DNA from 2 places in the Bradyrhizobium quebecense genome. Region 2 is predicted to be linked to the other one. Evidence: riboswitches for the same ligand, from Rfam matches in the RefSeq annotation. Region 2 holds a riboswitch; the other holds the start of a gene.
What was found. A riboswitch is a leader RNA that binds a small molecule or an ion and turns the genes downstream of it on or off. The one in region 2 is predicted to bind S-adenosylmethionine.

Region 1: it holds a riboswitch for S-adenosylmethionine, as region 2 does, so the genes downstream of both, metX (homoserine O-acetyltransferase MetX) here and HU230_RS29795 (O-succinylhomoserine sulfhydrylase) in region 2, are expected to answer to the same signal.

What each region holds. Positions count from the first base shown of each region.
Region 1 covers NZ_CP088022.1:8,035,849-8,047,731, reverse strand. Annotated here, with positions in the region: gene HU230_RS38330 (alpha/beta fold hydrolase) at 28-900, shown strand; gene metW (methionine biosynthesis protein MetW) at 994-1,659, opposite strand; gene metX (homoserine O-acetyltransferase MetX) at 1,656-2,861, opposite strand; SAM riboswitch at 2,946-3,025, opposite strand; gene HU230_RS38315 (chorismate mutase) at 3,212-4,075, shown strand; gene hisC (histidinol-phosphate transaminase) at 4,114-5,211, shown strand; gene HU230_RS38305 (prephenate/arogenate dehydrogenase family protein) at 5,220-6,152, shown strand; gene HU230_RS38300 (IS110 family RNA-guided transposase) at 6,349-7,377, shown strand; gene HU230_RS38295 (hypothetical protein) at 7,763-8,242, opposite strand; gene HU230_RS38290 (hypothetical protein) at 8,452-10,020, opposite strand; gene HU230_RS38285 (antibiotic biosynthesis monooxygenase family protein) at 10,338-10,655, shown strand; gene HU230_RS38280 (DUF2125 domain-containing protein) at 10,862-11,883, opposite strand, start outside.
Region 2 covers NZ_CP088022.1:6,168,148-6,180,030, forward strand. Annotated here, with positions in the region: gene HU230_RS29765 (helix-turn-helix domain-containing protein) at 1-17, shown strand, start outside; gene HU230_RS29770 (VOC family protein) at 74-433, shown strand; gene HU230_RS29775 (SRPBCC family protein) at 562-978, shown strand; gene HU230_RS29780 (MATE family efflux transporter) at 1,158-2,600, opposite strand; gene HU230_RS29785 (hypothetical protein) at 2,721-3,770, opposite strand; gene HU230_RS29790 (2'-deoxycytidine 5'-triphosphate deaminase) at 3,961-5,019, opposite strand; SAM riboswitch at 5,201-5,280, shown strand; gene HU230_RS29795 (O-succinylhomoserine sulfhydrylase) at 5,356-6,564, shown strand; gene HU230_RS29800 (SDR family NAD(P)-dependent oxidoreductase) at 6,846-7,619, opposite strand; gene pimD (pimeloyl-CoA dehydrogenase small subunit) at 7,694-8,839, opposite strand; gene pimC (pimeloyl-CoA dehydrogenase large subunit) at 9,002-10,192, opposite strand; gene pimA (dicarboxylate--CoA ligase PimA) at 10,374-11,883, opposite strand, start outside.

The sequences.
Region 1 (11,883 bases), 1.9 Mb from region 2:
GGGGGCGGCCAACGAGAGGAGATTTCAATGCCCCATGCCGTCACGAAAGATAACGTCCGCCTCCATTTCGAAGAGGCAGGCAGTGGCACCCCGATCATCTTCCTGCACGAGTTCGCAGCGGATCACACCAATTGGGAACCGCAGATGCGCTACTTCTCGCGCGGTCACCGCTGCATCGCCTATTCCGCGCGCGGCTACACGCCGTCGGACGTGCCGCCGAGCGCCGACGTCTACACCTACACGCACTTCTACACCGACGCGCTCGCAGTGCTCGACCATCTCGGCATCGCCAAGGCGCATTTTATCGGCCTCTCGATGGGCTCCTATTCGTCGCTGCAGGTCGCGCTCAACGCACCGGAGCGCGCGCTCTCGATGACGCTGGCGGCCGTCGGCTCCGGCTCCAGCCTCGAGAATCTCGATGCCTTCCGCGCGCAGTGCCGCGCCAATGCCGAGCAGTACGAGACCATCGGCTCGGTCGAGGTCGCCAAGGTGACGCGCGAGGCGCCGAGCCGGATCCCGTTCCTGGTGAAGGATCCGCGCGGCCACGCCGATTTCTACGCCGCGCTCGCCCGCCACGACGCCAAGGGCTCGGCCAACACGATGCGGAGCTTCCAGGGCGGCCGGCCCTCGATCTACACCATGACCGACGCCATCAGACGCGTGCCGACGCCGGCGCTGATCCTGTGCGGCGACGAGGACGACAATTGCATCGCGCCCAGCACGTTCCTGAAGCAGCATCTGCCGGCCGCCGGCCTCTCCTTCTTTCCGAAGTCGGGCCATGTGCTCAACCTCGAGGAGCCGGCGCTGTTCAACGAGATGGTCGAGCGCTTCATCGTACTGGTCGAGGCCGGCCGCTGGCCGGTGCGCGATCCGAGGTCGCTGGTGGCCGCGCCGGTGTAAATCGTCATTGCGAGCGAAGCGAAGCAATCCATCTTCCCGCATGCGCGAAAGCATGGATTGCTCCGTCGCTATTGCTCCTCGCAATGACGGCAGCTATTTCGCCTTCCCACCCCGGCTGAGCAGGAATACGCCCTGTTCGCCGAACATGTTCCACACCCACCAGGGCAGGTTGAGCGGCACCGGGCGGCCGTAGAGATCGAGCGCCACCGCGCGCTCCATCTTGACGTTGATCTCCTCGCAGAGCTGCACGAAATCCTTGATGGTGCAGAAATGGATGTTGGCGGTGTCGTACCAGCTCGCCGGCAGATTCTCGGTCCGCGGCATGTGGCCGCCGATCAGGAGCTGCAGCCGCATCTTCCAGAACCCGAAATTCGGGAACGAGACGATCGCGCGATGGCCGATCCGCAGCAAGTTCTCCAGCACCACCTTCGGCTGCCGCGTCGCCTGCAAGGTCTGCGACAGGATCACGTAGTCGAAGGCGTCATCGGGATAGTTGACGAGGTCGGTGTCGGCGTCACCCTGCACCACCGCGAGACCCTTGGCGACGCAGCCATTGACGCCCTCGCGCGACAGCTCGATGCCGCGGCCGTCGATGCCGCGGCTCTCCAGCAATTGCAGCAGCTCGCCGTCGCCGCAGCCGACGTCGAGCACGCGCGAGCCCGGCCGCACCATGTCGGCGACCAGCAGATGATCGGTGCGATAGCCGCCGGTCCGCTCCGGCGCGACGCCCGGCAAGGGCAAGGTTTGCTGCATGCTCATGACTGGCCCTCGTCCTTCAGTCCGCGCGCCTTGCCGGCGGCCTGCAGGAAGGCGCGGGAGATCTCCAGGAATTCGGGCACGTCGAGCAGGAACGCGTCATGGCCGCGATCGGTCTCGATCTCGGCGAACGACACCCGTGCGCTCGACGCGTTCAGCGCATGCACCAGCGCGCGCGATTCCGAGGTCGGAAACAGCCAGTCGCTGGTGAACGACACCACGCAGAACCGCGTCTTGATGCCGGTGAACGCTTTCGCAAGCACGCCATTGTGGTCGGCGGCAATGTCGAAATAGTCCATCGCGCGCGTGAGATACAGATAGCTGTTGGCGTCGAAGCGCTCGACAAAGGACGAGCCCTGGTAGCGCAGATAGCTCTCGACCTGGAAATCCGCATCGAACGAGAAGGTCGGCAGCTCGCGGTCCTGCATCCGTCGCCCGAACTTGCGGTGCAGCGCGGCGTCCGAGAGATAGGTGATGTGCGCCGCCATCCGCGCCACCGCCAGTCCACGATGCGGATGCGTGTCCTCGTCGACATAGCGGCCGCCGCGCCAGTCCGGATCGGCCATCACGGCCTGGCGGCCGAGCTCGTGGAACGCGATGTTCTGCGCCGAGTGCCGCGTCGAGCAGGCGATCGCGAGCGTCGAGAACACGCGCTCGGGATAGGCCGCGGTCCATTGCAGCACCTGCATGCCGCCCATCGAGCCGCCGACCACGCAGAACAGCGTCGCAATGCCGAGGCGATCGATCAGCATCGCCTGCGCGCGCACCATGTCGGGGATCGTGATGATCGGGAAATCGAGCCCCCACACCTTGCCGGTCGCAGGGTTCAGCGACGCAGGGCCAGTCGAGCCCATGCAGCCGCCGATCACGTTGGAGCAGATGATGAAGTATTGTTCGGGATCGATCGGCTTGCCGGCGCCGACCATGGTGTCCCACCAGCCGGGCTTGCCGGTGACGGGATGGGTGTTGTTGACGTGCTGATCGCCGGTCAGCGCGTGGCAGATCAGGATCGTGTTGGACCTGTCAGCATTGAGCTGGCCATAGGTCTGATAGGCGATCTGGAACGGCGCAAGATCGACGCCGCAATCGAGCTTCAGCGGCTGATCCATGCCGAACTTCGCCACCAATGACGACGGGTGATCGGCCTCATGGGCGCGATCATCGCTCGGGGTTTGCGGGCTCGGTATCGGACGCACGTTGCTCATCTAGGCGACCCTGCCCTCGCGTGGGAGGGCTCGAACAGAAAATCAGGCCATAAAAAACCCGGCCTGAACAAGGTTCGGCCGGGAGCTGATCTGTCCCCGGCCTGTTTAGCGAGTTGTTTAACGTGGCTGCAAGCCGGCCGGCTCAAATGACCACGGAGTGCAGCGAACCTAGTCCCCAGGCCCCCCGTCGTCAAGGCGGCCCGCGAACCTCCCCTTGCCGGGCGCCAATGGTTAACCGAATGCGCAAGGCACGCCTGCGACGTTTCTCTTTGCTTTCGCTGGCCGTCTTTCCTAATCAGGGACCCTGTCTGGCACGGCATCGGGCCGCCCGGACGACAAGGTTTGAGAGCATGTCCAACCCACCCCCGTCGCCGCCCTCGCTGCAGGAGCTGCGCAAGGAGATCGACGCGATCGACGAGCAGGTTCACCGCCTGCTGATGGCGCGCGGCGACATCATCGACCGCCTGATCCAGGTCAAGAAGACCCAGGAGGTCGGCTCGGCGTTCCGCCCGGCGCGCGAGGCCAGCATGATGCGCGAACTGGTGCAGCGCCATCGCGGCATCCTGCCGCTCGACACCATCGAGAGCATCTGGCGCGTCATCATCTCGACCTTCACCTATGTGCAGGCGCCGTTCGCCGTGCATGCCGATGTTTCCGTGGGTGAGTCCGCCATGCGCGACTCGGCGCGGTTTCACTTCGGCTTCGTGGTGCCTTACGTGTCGCATTTCAGCGCCCAGGCCGCGGTCGAGGCGGCGGCGAAGTCGAAGGGCGACCTCGCGCTGGTCTCCGCGATCGCGAGCCGCACGCCGTGGTGGAATGCGCTCGAAGCCGATGGCGCGCCGAAGATCATCGCACGGCTGCCGTTCCTCGAACGCGCCGACCATCCCGCCGCGTTGCCGGTGTTCGTGATCTCGCGGGTCGCCGACGACGCCATGGTCACGGAAGTGCAGACCTGGAGCGTGCGCGTCTCCGGCTGGAACGCCGATGTCGCCCGCGCCCTGGCGCCGCTCGCCGAGATCGTCGCGGTCCCCGACACCGCGTTCGACGGCGCGGCCCTGCTGGTGTCGGTCACCGGGCAAGACCTGACTAACAAGGGTTTCGAGAAGATCAAGCTCGCCTTGATCGAGGCCGGCGCCTCGGTGCGCTCTTCGGCCCTCGTCGGCAGCCACGCAACGCGCTATACGGTGCCCTCTAACGGATCGGCCAGGACCTGAAGTAAGAGCCGGCCGCCCTAGTATATCCGGAGTTGATGATGTCCCGCCCCGTGCCGAATCCCGGCATCCTCGATATTGCGCCCTACACGCCCGGCAAGAGCCCGGTGCCGGAACCGGGCCGCAAGGTGTTCAAGCTGTCCGCCAACGAGACGCCGTTCGGTCCGTCGCCGAAGGCGATCGCGGCCTACAAGGGCGCGGCTGACCATCTCGAGGACTATCCGGAGGGCACCTCGCGCGTGCTGCGCGAGGCGATCGGCCGCGCCTATGGGCTCGATCCGGACCGCATCATCTGCGGCGCCGGCTCCGACGAGATCCTCAATTTGCTCGCGCACACCTATCTCGCGCCCGGCGATGAGGCGATCTCGACCACCCACGGCTTCCTGGTCTACCCGATCGCCACCATGGCGAACGGCGCCAAGAACGTGATTGCGGCCGAGACCAATTTCACGGCCGACGTCGATGCCATCCTCAAGGTGGTGACGCCGCGCACGAAACTGGTCTGGCTCGCCAACCCGAACAATCCGACCGGCACCTACATCCCGTTCGACGAGGTCAAGCGGCTGCGCGCCGAACTCCCGTCGCATGTGCTGCTGGTGCTCGACGCCGCCTATGCCGACTACGTCTCGCGCAACGACTACGAGCTTGGCATCGAGCTGGTCGCGACCACGGACAACACGGTGGTGACGCACACCTTCTCGAAGATCCATGGCCTGGCCGCGCTGCGGGTCGGCTGGATGTTCGGCCCGGCGCATATCGTCGATGCCTGCAACCGCATCCGCGGTCCGTTCAACGTCACGACGCCGGCGATGCTGGCGGCGGTGGCGGCGATCGAGGACACTGCGCATGTGCAGATGTCGCGGACGCACACCGAACAGTGGCGCAACTGGCTGACCGAGGAGATCGGCAAGCTCGGGCTCAAGGTGACGCCGAGCGTCGCCAATTTCGTGCTGATCCACTTCCCGGCCGACAAGGGCAAGACCGCCGCGGAAGCCGACGCCTATCTCACCCGGCGCGGCCTCGTGCTGCGCGCGCTCAACAATTACAAGCTGCCGCATGCGCTGCGCATGACCATTGGCACCGAGGAAGCCAACCGCCTCGTGGTCGGGAGCCTGCGCGACTTCCTGGCTGGAAAGTGAACACCGACGTGACCACGGCTCCGCTCTTCAACCGCATCGCGCTGATCGGCTTCGGCCTGATCGGCGGCTCGATCGCCCGCGGCGCACGCGCGCAAGGCCTGGTCGGCGAGATCGTGACCACCGCGCGCTCAGAGAAGACGCGCGCGCGCGTCGCCGAGCTCGGCATCGTCGATCGCGTCGTCGAGACCAATATTGAGGCGGTGAAGGATGCCGATCTCGTCATCCTCTGCATTCCGGTCGGCGCCTGCGGTCCGGTCGCGGCCGAGATTGCCGGCCATCTCAAGCCCGGCGCAATCATCTCCGACGTCGGCTCGGTGAAGGGCGCCGTCGTCAAGGACATGGCGCCGCATTTGCCTGACGGCGTGCACTTCGTCCCGGCGCATCCGGTGGCCGGCACCGAGCATTCGGGACCGGATTCCGGCTTCGCCGAGCTCTTCATCAACCGCTGGTGCATCCTGACGCCGCCCGAAGGCACCGACCCCGCCGCGACCGACCGGCTGCGCGCGTTCTGGGCCGCGCTCGGCGCCAAGGTCGAGATCATGACGCCGGATCATCATGACCTCGTGCTCGCGATCACCAGCCATCTGCCGCATCTGATCGCCTACACCATCGTCGGCACCGCCGACGAGTTGGCGCAAGTGACGGAATCCGAGGTCATCAAGTTCTCCGCCGGCGGCTTCCGCGACTTCACCCGCATCGCGGCGTCGGACCCGACGATGTGGCGCGACGTGTTCCTCGCCAACAAGGACGCCGTGCTCGAGATGCTCGGCACCTTCACCGAGGATCTGTCGAAGCTGACGCGCGCGATCCGGCGCGGCGACGGCGAAGCGCTGTTTGACCACTTCACCCGCACCCGCGCCATCCGCCGCGGCATCGTCGAGATCGGCCAGGATTCCGCCGCGCCCGACTTCGGCCGGCCGCATGCGAATTTGAAGAAGTAGGCATAGTAGCCGGGATCTGCCCATTCGTCGTCCCGGCGAAAAGCCGACCCATACGCCGCGGCGAATGTTGTGATCGGGACTCGTCATTCTCGCATCGCACGACAATCAGCATTTGTGGTTGATGGTGTGGACGGCCCCCTACGGCATCAGTGTGCCAGAATGAGGTTGTTGTAAATCTCAGACAAGGAGACCGTCCGTGAGAGAGATTATCCGTATTGGGATGGATACGTCGAAGCATATTTTTGTGCTGCATGGAGTTGACGCGGCGGAACAGCCGGTGTTGCGCAAGAAGCTGTCGCGCAAGCAGGTGCTTGAGTTTTTTGCCAAGCTTCCGCCGACCGTGATCGGGATGGAGGCCTGCGGGGCGGCTCATTACTGGGGGCGCGAGCTTGGCAAGCTTGGCCATGAGGTGAAGCTGATAGCGCCGCAGTTGGTGAAGCCTTATGTGCTGCGGAACAAGAACGACGGGCGAGATGCGGATGGGGTGTGCGAAGCGATGGGCCGACCGCGGATGCGGTTTGTGCCGGTGAAGAGCGCCGAACAGCAGGCCGCGCTGATGCTTGCAGGTGTCCGCGATGGGCTGATCGGCCGCCGTACCCAGCTCAGCAATGCGATCCGCGGCTACGCGGCGGAGTTTGGCCTGATCGCGCCGAAGGGGTTGGACAAGATCGAGCCGCTGTTGGCCCGGATCACGCAGGACGAGAGCGTTCCCGCTATGGCGCGCGAGCTGTTCGCCATGCAGGGCCGTGACTATGCGCAGTTGCAGGGTGAGCTGAAGGCGGTCGAGGCCAGGCTGCTGGCCTGGCACCAGGCCAACGCCACAAGCCGTCGTCTGGCCCAGATCCCCTCGGTCGGTCCGATCATCGCGACCTCGCTTGTGATGAAGACGCCGGACCCGCACGCCTTCCGCTCCGGCCGCTTGTTCGCGGCCTGGCTCGGCCTGACGCCCAAGGACCATTCCACCGCCGGCAAAACCAGGCTCGGCAAGATCACCCGCGCTGGCGACGAGACCCTGCGTCGCCTGCTCGTGGCCGGGGCGACCGCGGTGATCCGGCAGGCAAGGCTCGGGCGCGGCCACCCCTCGCGCTGGCTCGTGGCGTTGCTCAGGCGCAAGCCGCCGAAGCTTGCGGCCGTGGCGCTCGCCAACAAGGTGGCCCGCATCGCCTGGAAGCTGATGGCGACCGGCGAGAGCTATGATGCCGCACGCATGAACGCTGTCACCTAACAGGTCGGCCGGCCGGACGTAGCGCTCGCCGGACGAACCGGAGCTGCAAGAGCAGATGGAATGATCGATCGATCCAGAACGCGAGACAAGCCGCGGGACCCATTGGCCTTCACAAGGTCGCCAGGTTGTTTGGCACTCGCGTCGCGGAAACCATCTTGGCCCAGCGATCAACACGATCGCATCAAACAGGCCGGACATATGGATGACAGCGATCCGACCAATCCCAGAAAGCTCTTGTGCCACGGGGGCCGTCCACATATGGGTCCCGGTCTTCGCCGGGACGACCGGGAGTGTGCGGTGCCGCTTGTGAGTCAAACTACCGCATTCTCGCGACATGATTTGTCCGAGTCTTGCCTCTCGCACAGACAATCTGCAGCGCAGATCCTCATCGCCGCAGTCGCTGATCCCGGATCGGCCCCGCCGCCGATATCGGCGCAACCTTCTGGGTCAGCCGCTGGCGGCCGACGAGGCCGGCGGTTGCCAGCATGACATCGCCGCCGAACCACCAGGAGCCGATCACGAACTCCCAGGCGCGCGGCGGAATCTCGTCGAACACGATGCCATAGACCGACACCAGCGCAGCCAGCGCGGCGAGGAAGATGCCGCCCGCGCTCATGAGCTCGACGGCATCGATGCGCCCCGTGGCGCGCAAGGCGGGCCTTGGAATATCGATGCCGAGATAGAAGCCGACGGCACCGATCACGATCGTCGTCACGATGAAGGCAAGCGTGCCGAAGAAAGCGATGTGTCCCTTCGCGAGCTGGGCGGCGACGAAGGTGCCGGCCATGGCACCGGCCATCGCCAGGCCGGTTCGCTGCAACACATGCGCGGCGCGGCTGACCATCATCAGTTCGCGGGCGATCACGGCCCTCTCCTTTCTGCTCACGATCCTCATCTGCATGTTCCTTTCCAACTCTACGCTCCCACTCCCCGTTCTTACGGGGAGAGGGTTGGGGTGAGGGGCCGTCTCCGCAACAATGCTGGATAACGAACTCGCGGAAACTCCCCCTCACCCAGATCGCATCTTCGATGCGATCTGACCTCTCCCGCACGCGGGGCGAGGTAACCGGAGTCCTAGAACGGGTAGTAGCGGATCTGGGTCATGACGATGTGGTCGTCGGTCTTCGGCGCGCCGCCGACACCTGCGAAAGCGAAGCGCTGGTTGTAGGAGTACTGGATGCCGGCCTTGATCGCCCCGTAGTCGCCCTTGAAGATCGTGTCGTAGAAGCCGGCGGTGTATTGCCTGACCTCCGAGGTGTTGCCGTTGCAAGTCGCCGCCGGCGAGTTCTCGATGTTGCAGCCGAGGTTGTTGTAGAGCGGGTTGCCGTAGCCGAACGGCACCGTGCCGACATTGGAGAACGTCGCCTTGGTCTTCTCGAGGCCGGCATAGGCATAGAGATCGAGCGACGGCGTGGTGTGCCAGACCGTGCCGAGCAGGAACGCCGTGATCGGCAGCGGCTGGATCGAGCCGTCCTGGCGCACCGTCGCATCCGGGAACGGCGCGGCGGTGAAGCGGCCGAGCGCACCGTGCGACGCCGAGCCTTGCAGCTCCAAGAGCTTCGGCACGATCTCCGCCGAGAAGTGCCCGCCGAAGCTCACCGTGTTGACGTCGTGATTGGCGAAGTTGAAGCGATCGTAGAAGTCGCGATACATCGCCCAGCCTTCGACATGCAGCTTGTAGGGCCCAAGCCGCGGATCCCACGCGCCCTTCACGGTGAAGTCAGGCACGTGATTGAGGCTGACATTGTTGGCGTTGTTGAAGAAGCTGCCGCCCGGCCCGGTGAGGTTGACCAGGAGGTTCGGATTGAGCACGCCCTGTGGCCCAACCGCTGGCGTGCCGACCAGCGGCGTGTTGCCGCCGAAGAACGACGTCTGCGGATTTTCCGCCGACACCGCGAGCTTGAATTCGGGCCCGATGTCCTGCCAGACACGAATGCCGGGCTGCCGCGCGGCGAGGAAGCCGGGCACCGATTCGAAATCGATCACGCCGGGCGCATCGACCGAGCGCGGATCGATGCCGGCCTTGCTCGGCGCATTCAACGACCAGCTCTGACCGGCAAGCACGTGCAGGCCGAGATCGGTGCGACTGACCTCGACGCTGGCCTGACGCAGCCTCGGGTTGAACGAGTTGGTGGCGACCGAGTTCGCGGTCTGCGCCGCGCCTTCGAAATCCATTTCGCCGTAGCCGGCGACGCGGGTGTTGGCAAAGACTTCGGCCTCCGCGAGCACCGAGAAGCGGGTCTGCCGCGCCGAGAAGCGCGACTCGCCGGTGTTGAAGTTCTTGCTCTGCGGGAACGGAATGAAGGCGTAGACCGAGCCGGTGTCGGAGGCGAGATTGCGGGTCCGATAGATGCCGGTGAGATCGACCCAGCCGCCGAAGGTGAAGGTGACGCCCTTGTAGCAGAGCTTGCCCGATGCGCAGGGATCGAACGGCACCGGCGCCTTGGCCGCCATGTGCGTGTTCTGCATTGCGCTCTGTCTTGCCGCCAGCGCCTCCTCCTTGCGCGCCTGCACTTCCATTTTCTGTTCGAGCTGCCTGAGGCGTGCCTTCAACGCCTTCAGCTCCGACGCATCGTCGTCCGCCAACGCTGGACCTGCCGACAACAGCACGCTGCCGAGCAGAATCCCCCCGAGAATTCGCATCGCTTCCCTCCACACGAGGTTGTTTCCTCAGGCGAGAGAGAGCGGTATTCGGGGACTGATATTCGCGGCGGCCCGCAATATTCCGGTCACGTTTTTCTCATCGTCGCCGCGGGAATGTTTTGCCGCGACGGACGATATCGCGCGCGAGGGAATAAGGTGTCCGCGCAGTGCGGAGGGTGGATCTTGCGCAGCACAATTCGCCTCTCAGCCCGCGGTGAACGATGGCGGACGTGTAACAACACCGGTCGCAAGACCGAATTGTCGTTCGGCACCCGTTTCAGGCTGCCACGGACATGCGATGGACGAAGGACAGCAAGATGATCGGTGAAGTCATTGTGGTCGGTGACCTGAAGTTACGGGATGACGCCTCGCTCGAGGAATACAACCGGCTGGGCGAACGCATGTACGAAATCGTCAGCCGCCTTCCGGGATTCCTGTCGGTGAAATCGTTCAAGGCGGCGGATGGCGAGGAGCTCACCCTGTTTCGCTTTGCCTCGGAAGAAGCGCTCGAAGCCTGGCGCCATCATCCGGACCATGTTGAAACCATGCAGCGCGGACATGCCGAATTCTACGCCAGCGGCTTCCTGCAGATCTGTAAGGTGATCCGCGAAGTCGGCCCGTTTGAGCATGCGTAACGGGCGTGGGGTGGATTAGCGTAGCGTTATCCGTCGTACAGCTGGCGGTGAACAACGGCGGGTTACGGCTTCGCCTAACCCGCCCCGCGAGTTCACTCCGTCATTGCGAGCGAAGCGAAGCAATCCATCGCGACGCATATGCGGAAGCATGGATTGCTTCGTCGCTATCGCTCCTCGCAATGACGGATGTCTTCGCAGCGTCACCCTTAGAACAGCGGTGGAATCTGCGCGACTTTCAGCGGACCCAAAAACACCGCGCCGTCGGCGAAGCGCAGCGGGAAGCTGCGCGCCTTCTTGCCTTCGAGCGTCGCCTCGGTGCCGAGCGAATTGATGCCGGCGGAGATGCCGGCATTGGCGTTCTGCTTGATCACCTTGCCGAGGCCGGGGATGGCGCGATCCAGCGCGCCGAACAGATTGCTGAGGTCCTGGCTCTTCACGCCCGGTGCGACGCGGTCGAGCGTGGACTGCGGCACGCCCTCCTCCAGCATCTTGTCGATGCCGAGCGCAGGGATGACGCGCTCGAGGCCGGCGACCGTCATCTGCAGCTCGCCCTCGATGCGGCCTTGCGCGTTGAGGCGGAGCGTCCCGGCCGCGACCGAAAGCACGTCGCCCTGCTCGATCCGCGACTGCTGGATCTCGACGCTGCCGCCGGCCGCCTGGATCTCGCGGAAGCGATCCGGCCACGGCTTCGGCGAGAAATCCTTCAGGCCGTTCAGCCGCGCATGGATGTCGGCGTTGAACGGCTGGGTGAGCAGCGGATGCACGTCCTGCAAGGTGCCGCCGGCGATCTGGAGCACGGTCTCGATCGCGGAGCTGTCCGGCGCCGAGCCGTCGACCTGCCTGCCGTGCAGCTCGATGTGATTGACGCGCATCAGCGGTGTCGGCGCGGGACCGCCGGTGCGGTCGATGGCGAGATTGTCGAACACCAGCGAGGCGCGCTGCGGCACCGCCGGCAGGCCGACCACGCTGCTGCGGCCCAGGCTCCAGTTGACCTGTAGCGTCGGCTGTGCGTTGCGCTCGGCGATCGTGGCGGGGCCCTTGAACTCCGCGATCACGAGCTTGGGATCATAGATCTGCGCCACGACCAGGATCTCGACCAGCCGCGCCACGAACGACATTTCCGGCGAGGCAGTCTGCGACACCAGCATCACGCTGGGCTGCTCGCAGCGGATTTCGAGCCGGAACGGGTAGCCCGCCACCGAGCGCTTGTCGCAATCATAGACCCGGC
Region 2 (11,883 bases):
GCCTTGCGCTGCAATAGCTAGGTTCTTCCGGTCCGCGCGTCCATCGACGCGCCCAGCGACTGGAGACCCCATGATGTACGACCACATCGGATTGCGCGTCGCCGACCTCGACGCCAGCGTGCGCTTCTACACCGCGGTGCTGGCGCCGCTCGGCTTCGTGCTCTGCTCACGCGACGACAGCGGCGCGGGCTTCGGCCCCAAGGGCGAACCGGCGCTCTGGCTGCATCTGCACAAGGGCAAGACCCAGGGCGGCGCGCACATCGCGTTCCGCGCCCCGAGCCATGACGCGATCAAAAAATTCCACACCGAGGGCCTGAACGCCGGCGGCAAGGACAACGGCGCGGCGGGCCATCGCAAGGACTACAGCCCGACCTACTACGCGGCATTCCTGCTCGACCCCGACGGCAACAATGTCGAGGCGGTGTCGACCTAAACGCATTCCCCGCATTCCGCCGTCATTGCGAGCGGAGCGAAGCAATCCATGTTTCCGCTTGCTGCGATTTGGATTGCTTCGTCGCTTCGCTCCTCGCAATGACGCCCCCTCTTGAAAGGATCAACACCATGGCTTCGATTCACAAGGACATTCCGATCGACGCGCCGGCCGATCATGTCTGGGACGCACTGCGCGATTTCGGCGCGCTGCACACGCGGCTGGTGCCGGGCTTCGTGACCAATACGCAACTCGTCGGCGACGTCCGCACCGTCAGCTTCGCCAACGGCACCGTGGCGCGCGAAACGCTGGTCGATTGCGACGACAAGCGACAACGGCTGGTCTATGCGATCACCAGCGAACGGCTGAAGCAGCATTCCGCCTCGGTGCAGGTGTTCGCCGAAGGTGATGCGCGCTGCCGGGTGGTGTGGATCGCGGATGTGCTGCCGCACGAGATCGCGCCCTATATGGACGCGCAGATGGACCTTGGCGCGGCTGCGATGCAGGCCGCGCAGGCCAAATCGGCCAGGGACAAGAACGCGGCGTGACCTTGCAGGTCACGCGACCGTCCGCGCATTCAACATACGACCGTCACCCTGAGGAGGCCGCGCAGCGGCCGTCTCGAAGGGCGACAGCCCCGCTGTGTCCGCGAGCGGACGCCGAAGCATCGGGGCCGTCGATCCTTCGAGACGCGCTGCGCGCTCCTCAGGATGACGGGTCCAATAGCTTAAGACAGCGCCGGCTGCGCCTCGGCGACCGGCGCAGATCTGCCCCAGCGCGTCAGGATCACGCTGAGGCAGGAGAGCACGCCGAGCACGCCCATCGATGCGGCCGCGAGTGTGAAGAAGCTTTGCGCACTCGCCTCATGCGTCGACAGAAACCAGCCGCCGGTGCCGATGAAGATCAGCCGTGCGGTCTGCGCCAGCACCGGACCCAGCACCTTCGCAGCACCCTGCGAGGAGAAATACATCGACATTGCGAGGCCGATGAAAGCGTACATCGGCGCGGCGGTCGAGAGGTACTGATGGCTGGTCGCCCGGACATGCGGATCATTGGTGAACAGGTTGACCCAGAGGTCGGGGAAGACGGCGATGAAGCTGCCGACCACGCCGACCGAGAGGAACGACAGCGTGCCCGCGGTCCAGGCGATGCGCCGCGCCCGCGCGACGCGTTCGGCGCCAACGGCCATGCCGATCATCGGCACCGAGGCGATACCGACCGCGAACGCGACCGAGGTCAGCATGAATTCCAGCCGTGCGCCGATGCCGTAGCCGGCGAGCACCGCGGTGCCGAACTGCGCCAGCATGTGGGTGAAGATCGAGATCGTCAAAACCGATTGCAGCGGCGAGAAGCAGGAGACCGCGCCGACCCTGAGGATGTCGATGAACATCGCCCATTGCACGCGCAACCCCTTGAGTTTCGGCTTCACGCGGGCGCGGCCCGAGAACAGGTACCAGCCCATCACGCTGATGCTGATCGAATAGGCGATCAGCGAACCCGCCGCGACGCCGCGCATGCCGAATTGCGGCACAGGCCCGAGGCCGAGCCCGAGCGTGCCGCCGAGAATGATCTGCCAGACCGCCGAGGACAGGATCATGGTCGACGGCAGCTTCATGTTGCCGGTGCCGCGCAGGATGCCGGCCATCGTGTTCATCAGCCAGGGCAGGATCGCGCCGCCGAAGAAGATTTGCGAATAGGCGATCGCCTGCGCCAGCACATTGCCGCGGCCGCCGAGCAATTCGAGCAGGCGCGGACCGAAGGTCAGCATGCCCAGCATGAAGGTGGCACCGAACGTCAATCCGATCAGCAGCGCATGCATTGCAAGCGTCGAAGCGCGCTCGATCTCGCCGGCGCCGAGCGCGCGCGCGATCGCGGATGCGACCCCGCCGCCCATCGCACCACCGGACATCGTCATGGTCAGGATCACGCAGGGAAACACCAGCGCCATCGCCGCGAGCGATTCGACGCCGAGACGGCCGATATAGGAGGTCTCCGCGATCACCACGCAGGTGCCGGCGGAGAGCGCGATCACGTTCGGCCACGCCAGCCACAACAGCGTGCGCAAAATCGGCCCGTCGAGCAGCGCGTTGCGCGCCGGCCTAGTCACCGGCGGCGGCAGCGGCCGTTCTTGTTCGTCGACAGGTATTTCGGCGAGGCCGAGGTCGGACATTTCCACTCCCACGCGCGATCTTCGGGAGCCGCGCCATGGTGTTTCCCTACCATGGCGAACGCGGATTCCACGTGCGCGGGACGCAAGGGGGGCCTGCGTGATTGCAGGTGAACCTCTGACCTAGCCGACCGACCAGACGAACGGCGCGCCGGCGGCGCCATTCGGCCTCAGATGCACCGGAATATGCCGTCCGCAGCCGGCTGCCAGCCCTTCGAACAAGCCTGTCAGAACGCTGGCGCAGGCCGGGTGATAATCGGCCACATCGGCCATCAGCTTCCAGCCCTGCTGGCGGATCTCGAACTGGCCCTCAGACTCGCTGATGTCAGCGACATCATCCTGCGACTCGAAGAGCACGCGCAGGAATGCGGCAAATTCCGCGGCGCGGCCACGACGGCCACCGAGCGCCTGCGCGACCTCGTCGTAATACTGCATGCCAATCAGCTTGCCGGTGAGATGCAGCAGATAGCTCGCATCCTCGGGGCCGAACACCTGCACGATGACAGGCGCGGCCGTCTTCACATATTCCATCGCGTAGTTGCGATAGGCCTTTTCCAGCCGCGGTTTCGGCCAGCTGTCGACCGGCAATGCCGGCGCGGTTCTGGAATCGAACAGCGGCGCCTCGAGGTGGCGCGCGAACACCAGGCGCTGGTCGAGTTCGAGCGGATGATCGTATTCAAAGTAATAGCCCTCGAGTCCGTCCTGGCCGTCGACGCTCTGCTTGGTGCAGACGAAGCTGAGCCTGAGATCGCCAAGCGCGACACCGTTGTTGGCGTGCCAGCCGCGCAGCATCGCGCGCGAGACCTCGCCGGGCACGCCGCAGATCGCCGTGCCCTTCCAGATCCAGCGCGGCGGCGGATAGCGGATCCAGGCCTTGCGGTCGGACTCGTACATGTATTCGACATGCACGCCGCCGATCCAGTTGGAGAGATAGTGATATTGCGCGGCCGCGACCGCCGGCGGCAGACCGTCGAGGCCGAGCTTCTTCAAGCCGGGCAGGAAGCGCTCCTGCTGCTGGCGGCGAAATACGCGGAAGACGAATTCGGCGGCGTCGGCGGTGCCGCGGCGCGTGACCACGGTGAGGATCAGCCCGGTGAAGAAGGCGTGATAGAGATCGGCGACGCTGCGCCACTTCCGCCACTGCGCTTCGCGCGCGTCCTGCTCCTGAGTCATGCTTGCTCCCGATCTCTTGTTTTGCCGGAGTTTGTCATCGCGATAGATGCGACGCAACCAGACACATATTCGCTGTCATCGCCCGACTCGATCGGGCGATCCAGTATTCCAGAGACGGACGTTGTCTATTGAGAAGCCGCGGCGTACTGGATTCCCCGCTTTCGCGGGGAATGACAGCGGAGAAATTCCGCTACACGCGAAAATGCTTGGAGAGCTTCAGGCCCTGCGCCTGGTAGTTCGAGCCGATGCGCTGGCCGTAGAGCGCGTCGGGGCGCTCGAGCATGCGTTCATAGACGAGCCGGCCGACGATCTGGCCATGCTCGAGAATGAACGGCACCTCGCGCGAGCGCACTTCGAGCACGGCGCGTGCGCCCTTGCCGCCGGCGCCGGCATAGCCGAAGCCGGGATCGAAGAAGCCGGCATAGTGGACGCGGAATTCGCCGACCAGCGGATCGAACGGCACCATCTCTGCGGCGTAGTCCGGCGGCACCTGCACGGCCTCTTTCGACGCCAGGATGTAGAACTCGCCAGGATCGAGGATGAGGCTGCCATCGGGCCGCGCCTTGATCGGCTCCCAGAATTCTTCGACCGAATAGCCGCCGCGGCGATCGACATCGACCACGCCAGCGTGACGCTTGGCGCGATAGCCGACGAAGCCGCCCGAGTTCTCGCCGGACAGATCGACCGAGAGCGCGACGCCATGGGTGAGATCGGCATTGTCGGCATCGACCAGCCGCTCGGCGGCATGCAGCGCGTCGAGCTCGTCGGCGGTCAAGGTCGCCTCGCCGATCCGGAAACGGACCTGGCTGAGCCGCGAGCCCTCGCGCAGCAGCACGGGAAACGTTTTCGGGCTGATCTCGGCATAGAGCGGACCGTGATAGCCGGCGCCGATCATGTCGAAGCGGCGGGTGCCGTCGGCGATCACGCGGGTGAAGACGTCGAGCCGTCCGGTCGAGCTCTTCGGGTTGGCCGCGGCCACGATCTCCGGCGGCAGCGCCAGGCTTTCCAGCAGCGGGACGATGTAGACGCAATTGGTCTCCAGCACCGCGCCGTCGGAGAGATCAATCTCGTGCAGCTTCAGCTGGTCGATCCGCTCCGCGACCGTGGCATCGGGCCCGGGCAGGAAGCTGGCGCGGACGCGGTAGGCGATGTCGCCGAGGCGGAGATCGAGGCTCGCCGGCTGGATCTGGCTCTCGACGAAGTCGTAGGCGGGCAGAATGAGGCCGGCCTCCGCCATCTCCGCGATCATGCGGTCGGGCAGAATTCCGTTGGATTCGTCTTCCAGCGTGAACGACACGTCGCGGTCCCTCGGCGATCCCTCGAGATGGCCCAAAATCATACTCTGAGCGGCCACCAAGCCCCAAATTATGGGCTTTTACGGGTTATCCGATGACCGTCTTGACGGAAAGGGCGCGAGGGAATATCAGCTCCACTTATCCCGTGGTGATTTGAGCCGGCCGGCTTGCAGCCACGTTAAATAAGTCGCTAAACAGGCCGGGGACAGTGTGATCCCGGCTTGTGGAGGTAGCTCCAGGCCGGTTTTTTGTGGCCATTTTCGCCAGGAAATGGCCACTTCGGAGGTCACATGTCTGAATCCAAGTCTTCTGAATCCAAGTCTACTGCCCATCTTCGTCCCGAAACCCGCCTCGTCCATGGCGGCACGCTCCGCTCGCAATTCGGGGAGACGTCGGAGGGACTGTTTCTCACCCAGGGCTACGTCTACGACACCGCCGAGCAATGCGAGGCGCGCTTCAAGGGCCAGGATCCCGGCTTCATCTATTCGCGCTATTCCAATCCGACCATTGCGATGTTCGAGCGCCGCATGATCGAGCTCGAGGGCGCGGAAGCCGCGCGCTCGACCGCGACCGGCATGGCCGCGGTAACGACCGCGATCCTCGCACCGCTGAAGGCCGGCGATCACGTGGTGGCGTCGAAGGCCCTGTTCGGCTCCTGCCTCTACGTGGTGCAGGACCTGTTGCCGCGCTACGGCATCGAGACGACGCTGGTCGACGGCCTCGATCTCGACCAGTGGCAGCGCGCATTGCGGCCCAACACCAAGACTTTCTTCCTGGAGAGCCCGACCAATCCGACGCTCGACGTGCTCGACATCGGAGCGATCGCGGAGATCGCGCATAGCGGCGGCGCCCGGCTGATCGTCGACAATGTGTTCGCGACGCCGATCTGGCAGAGCCCGCTGTCGCTCGGCGCCGACGTCGTGGTCTATTCCGCGACCAAGCATATCGACGGCCAGGGCCGCTGCCTCGGCGGCGTCATCCTGTCGTCGGAAGCCTTCATCGCCGAGCACATCCATAATTTCATGCGCCAGACCGGTCCGTCGCTGTCGCCGTTCAACGCCTGGGTGCTGTTGAAGGGTCTCGAAACGCTCGGCATCCGGGTCCGCGCGCAGACCGAAAACGCGGCGAAGATCGCCGAGGCGCTGGCGAAGCATCCGAAGATCACGCGGCTGGTCTATCCCGGCCGCCCCGATCATCCGCAGGCCGAAACGGTGAAGAAGCAGATGGGCGCCGGTTCGACGCTGGTCGGCTTCGAGGTCAAGGACGGCAAGGCCGGCGCCTTCCGCTGCCTCAACGCGCTGAAGATCTCGCGCATCTCCAACAATCTCGGCGATGCCAAGAGCCTGGTCACGCATCCCGCGACCACGACGCATCAGCGCCTGGCGCCGGAGGCTCGCGCCGAGCTCGGCATCAGCGAAGGTTTTATTCGCTTCTCGGCCGGGCTCGAGCACCCCGACGATTTGATCGAGGATTTCGAGCGCGCGCTGGAGCAGGTTTGAGGCAGAGTTAGAACGCATCATGGCCGGGCTTGAACCCGGCCATGATGGCTTCTCGCAAGTGAGACCTAACGCGGGATGAGTTTTGGTTGAATCGGCTTGGCGCGGTCTCGGTTCACCTCTCCCCGTTGGGGAGAGGTCGGATTGCGAAGCAATCCGGGTGAGGGCTCTTGCTCTCTCGATAGACCGTAACCCCTCACCCGATTTGCTGCGCAAATCGACCTCTCCCAAGGGAGAGGTGAACTTTCGACGCCGTTCCAGGCCTAACCTAATCTCATCATGCTCTAGGTCGCAGCCGTCGTCACGCCGCCGTCGACCACGATGGTCTGGCCGGTCATGAAGGTCGAGGCATCGGAGGCGAGATAGGCCACCGCGCCCGCGATCTCGTCGGGCTCGCCGATGCGGCGGAGCGGCGTCGATGCGGTGCGGCGCTTCAGATTGTCCGGATCCTCCCACAGCGCGCGGGCGAAATCGGTCTTCACCAGGCCCGGCGCCACGCAATTGACCCGCACGCCCTTCGGGCCCCATTCGCCGGCGAGGCTGCGGCACAGCGCAAAGTCCGCCGCCTTGGAGATGCCGTAGGCGCCGATCACGGTCGAGCCGCGCAGGCCGCCGATCGAGGAGATGATGACGACCGAGCCCTTGCCACGTTCGGCCATCTGCGGGATCGCCAGCGCGGAAAGCCAGATGTTGCTCTTGACGTTCGAGCCCATGATCTTGTCGAAGGCCTCGTCCGTGATGTCGAGCAGCGGGCCGTAATAGGGATTGACTGCGGCGTTGCAGACCAGGATGTCGATCTTGCCGTAGTGCTTGATCGTGCCGGAGATCAGTCCCTCGACTTCCGCCCGGCGCGCGATGTTGCAGGGGATGACGAGCGCGTCACCGCCCGCCTTCTTGATGCCGTCGGCAACCTCCTGGCAGGCATCGGCCTTGCGCGAGGAGATCACGACCTTGGCGCCGAGTTTTGCCAGCAGCTCCGCCGAGGAGCGGCCGATGCCGCGGCTCGAGCCGGTGACGACCGCGACCTGGCCGGTGAGATCGAACGGAGTGTTTTTCATTGTTGTTGCCTCCCGGATGCGCCGTCATTCCGGGGCGCGACGCAGTCGCGAACCCGGAATGACCATGTGTGGGCTCAGGCCAACAGCCCGCCGCCCTCGCTGACGCGACGGAGGTGGTAGTCGGTATCGCCGAGCGTGTTCTCGATCATGGTGAGCCGCTTGAAGTAGTGGCCGATCTTGGCTTCCATGGTCATGCCGATGCCGCCATGAAGCTGGATCGACTGCTGGCCGACGAACTTCAAGGACTTGCCGACCTGCACCTTGGCGGCCGCGACCGCGGACGAACGTTCCTTGGCGTCGCTGAAGTCCGACGCCATGGTCGCAAACATCGACATGCTGCGGGCCTGCTCCAGCGCCACGAACATGTCGGCCGCGCGATGCTGCAGGCTCTGGAACGAGCCGATCGCCACACCGAACTGCTTGCGGGTCTTGATGTACTCGACGGTCTCCTTGAGCGACTCGTCCATCGCACCGACGGCTTCTGCACACAGCGCAATGCGGGCTTCGTCCGCGACGCGCTCGATCAGGGGCAGGCCATTCTCGGGATCGCCGATCGCGGCATCCGCGCCGACCTCGACATTGGTGAAGGTGATGTCGGCCGCGTGCAGACCGTCCTGGGTGGGATAGCCCTTCCTGGTGACGCCCTTGGCATCCGCCGGAACCAGGAACACGCCGATGCCGGCCTTGTCGCGCTGGCCGCCCTTGGTGCGCGCGGTCACGATCAAGGTGTCGGCGTTCTCGCCATTCAGCACGACGAACTTCTCGCCGTCGATCACCCAGCCGTCGCCCTTCTTCTTGGCCGTGGTCACGACGTCGAAGAGGTCGTAGCGCGAGTTCTTCTCGAGCTGCGCGAAACCGAAGGTCTTGCTGCCGTCGATGATGCCGGGAATGTACTTGGCCTTCTGCTCGGCCGAGCCGCCATGACGCAGGAAGCCGCCGGCGACCACGACAGTGGCGAGGTAAGGCTCGACCACCAGCGCCTTGCCGAGCGCTTCCATCACGATCATGGTCTCGACCGCGCCGGCGCCGAAGCCGCCGTCGGTCTCCGCGAAAGGCAGACCAAGCAGGCCCTGCTCGGCGAGCTTGCCCCAGAGCGCTTTGCTCCAGCCGCCCTTCTCCTTCATGTACTTCTTGCGTGCATCGAAGTCGTAGGCATCCGCCAGCAACCCGTCGACGCTTTCCTTGAGAAGCCGCTGCTCCTCGGACAGATCAAAATCCATTTTACCATCTCTCCAAAATCACGCGGGCGCCTGCCCTGGTCTCCACTCGTCATCCCCGCGAATGCGGGGATCCAGCAATCGCCGGCAGTCGTCGTCTGCCATGACCGCCGCGGCGTACTGGGTCCCCCGCACAAGGCGGGGGACGACAGCTAAATGTGCGGCTTAAAGCCCCAGCACCGCCTTGCTGATGATGTTGCGCTGGATCTCGTTGGAGCCGCCGTAGATCGAAACCTTGCGGTTGTTGAAGTAGCTCGGCGCGATCTGGGCGGTCCAATCCATGCTCTCGTTCGAGCCGGCATCGCCGTGCTCGTCATAGGGCGCGGCGAACGGACCGATGATCTCCATCAGAAGCTCGGTGGTGGTCTGCTGGATTTCCGAGCCCTTGATCTTGAGCACCGAGGACGCCGGGTTGGGCTTGCCCTTGCCGTGCTTGCCCTCGTCGGCGACGACGCGGAGCTGGGTCAGCTCGAGCGCCTTCAGCTCGATCTCGCAGGCCGTGAGTTTTTCCCGGAACGCCGGATCCTCGATGACAGGACGGCCGCCGGACTCGACCTTGGAGGCCAGCGCGCGGATGCGGCGCAGCCGCTCCTTCGAGACGCCGACCCGGGCGATGCCGGTGCGCTCATTGCCGAGCAGGAATTTTGCGTAATCCCAGCCCTTGTTCTCCTCGCCGATCAGGTTCTCGTAGGGAACCTCGACGTCGTCGAAGAACACTTCGTTGACCTCGTGGCCGCCGTCGATCGTCTGGATCGGGCGCACGGTGACGCCCTTCGACTTCATGCTGAACACGATGAAGGAGATGCCCATCTGCTTCTTCGCGGCCGGATCGGTGCGGCAGAGGCAGAAGATCATGTCGGCGTGCTGGGCGAGCGTAGTCCAGGTCTTCTGGCCATTGATGATCCACTTGTCGCCACGGCGCTCGGCCTTGGTCTTCAGCGACGCAAGGTCCGAACCCGAGCCCGGCTCCGAGAAGCCCTGGCACCACCAGTCGTCGACATTGGCGATGCGCGGCAGATATTCCTTCTTCTGCTTCTCGTTGCCGAAGGTGTAGATGACCGGGCCGACCATGCTGACGCCAAAGGCGAGCGGCTGAGGCGCCGGATAGGACTGCAGCTCTTCGTTGAAGATATAGTGCTGCACGGTGCTCCAGCCGGTGCCGCCATATTCCTTCGGCCAGTGGGTGACGCCCCAGCCCTTCTTGTTGAGGATGCGCCACCAGGTGACCATCTCGTCCTTCGACAGATGGCGGCCTTCCTGCAGCTTGCGCCGGGTCTCCGGCGGCACGTTGTTCTTGAAGAACTCCCGTACCTCCTCGCGAAACGCTATCTCTTCCTTGGTGAAAGCGAGATCCATCGGATCCTCCTTTTAAAGTTCAACTGCTTCTGTCCTGGTCGTCCCGGCGAAGGCCGGGACCCATAAACCACCGGCATTCGCGTTTGGCAAAGCCGGCTGCCGCTTGTGCCTCTTACACAGGCTGCGGCGTATGGGTCCCGGCTTTCGCCGGGACGACGGATTTATTGCACCATATCGTCCATCATGAGCGCGATCCTGATGCGGTTTGTTGTGGTTTGGATGGAGATGTCTTGGGCTGCTGCTGCCGCAATTCGTGACGCGACAGCTTGCCGACCGGGGTGCGCGGCAGCTCGTCGACGAACTCGACCGCCGCCGGCAATTCATGCTTGCCGACCTTGCCGGCGAGGAATGCGCGCAGCTCGTCGACCGAGAACACTTTCTCGCCGTCGCGCAGCTTGATGAAGGCCTTTGCCGCCTCGCCGCGGTAGTCGTCGGGAATGCCGATCACGATCACTTCCTGCACGGCGGGATGCGTGTAGATCGCCTGCTCGATCATCTGCGGATAGACGTTGAAGCCGCCGGAGATGATCATGTCCTTCTTGCGGTCGACCAGATAGAAATAGCCGTCGGCATCCATGTAGCCGATATCGCCGGTCAGGAAGCGGTCGCCGACGAAGGCCTCCGCGGTCTCCGCCGGCCTGTTCCAGTAACCTTTGGTGACGTTCGGGCCGCGGATGCGGATTTCGCCGACCTCGCCGACCGGCATCACCTTGGTGGAATCCTCCAGCGACACCACGTCCATCTCGATGCCGGGCAGCATCAGCCCGATAGAGCCCGGCTTCTCCGGCCCTTCCTTGGGGTGGCCGGTGCCGGGCGAGCAGGTCTCGGTCATGCCCCAGCCGCTCTTCAGCTTCATGCCGACGCGGCGCTCGAAGATCTTTGCGACCTCGACCGGCAGCGGCGCGCCGCCGGAGCCGGCGACCACCAGCGAGGACAGATCGCGCTTGTCGAGGTCGGGCAGCGAGGCGATCGCGATCCACATCGTCGGCACACCGGGAAACACCGTCGCGCGCTTGACCTCGATGTCGCGCATCACGGCCTCGACGTCGAAGCGCTGATGCAGCGAGATCAGATGGCCGCGCCGGATCGCCGACAGCAGCACGACGGTCAGCGCATAGATATGAAACAGCGGCAGCACGCAGATGACGCGCTCGATCGCATTGCGTTCGAGCCGCCCCGGCTTGCCCCAGACATCATAGATCGACACCGCCGCGGTGAGATTGCCGTGGCTGAGCATCGCCCCCTTGGGCAGGCCGGTGGTGCCGCCGGTATATTGCAGCAACGCGACGTCCTCGACATCGACCGCGGGCCATTGCGACGGCTTGACTGCACCGTCAATGAACTGGCGGTGCGTGATAACAGCTGGATTGTCCGGCAACGCGGTCTGCGGCGTGCCGACCTTGCCCCAATGATCATCCTCGCAAACGATCAGACGGTCGAGCAGCCCCTTGGCGAGGAATTTCAGCGCGGTCGGCAACAGCGCCGAGAGATTGCTGGTGACCAGCACCCGCGCGCCTGAATCGGACAGCTTGTGCGACAGCGCGATCTCGCCGTCGAGCGGCGACAGATGCACGACGCGGGCACCGGCCTTCAGCGCGCCGAAGAAGTTGATCGGATGATCCGGCGAGTTGCCGAGAAACAGCGCGACCGAGGTGCCCTTGCCGTAACCGGCACGCATGAAGGCGGCAGCC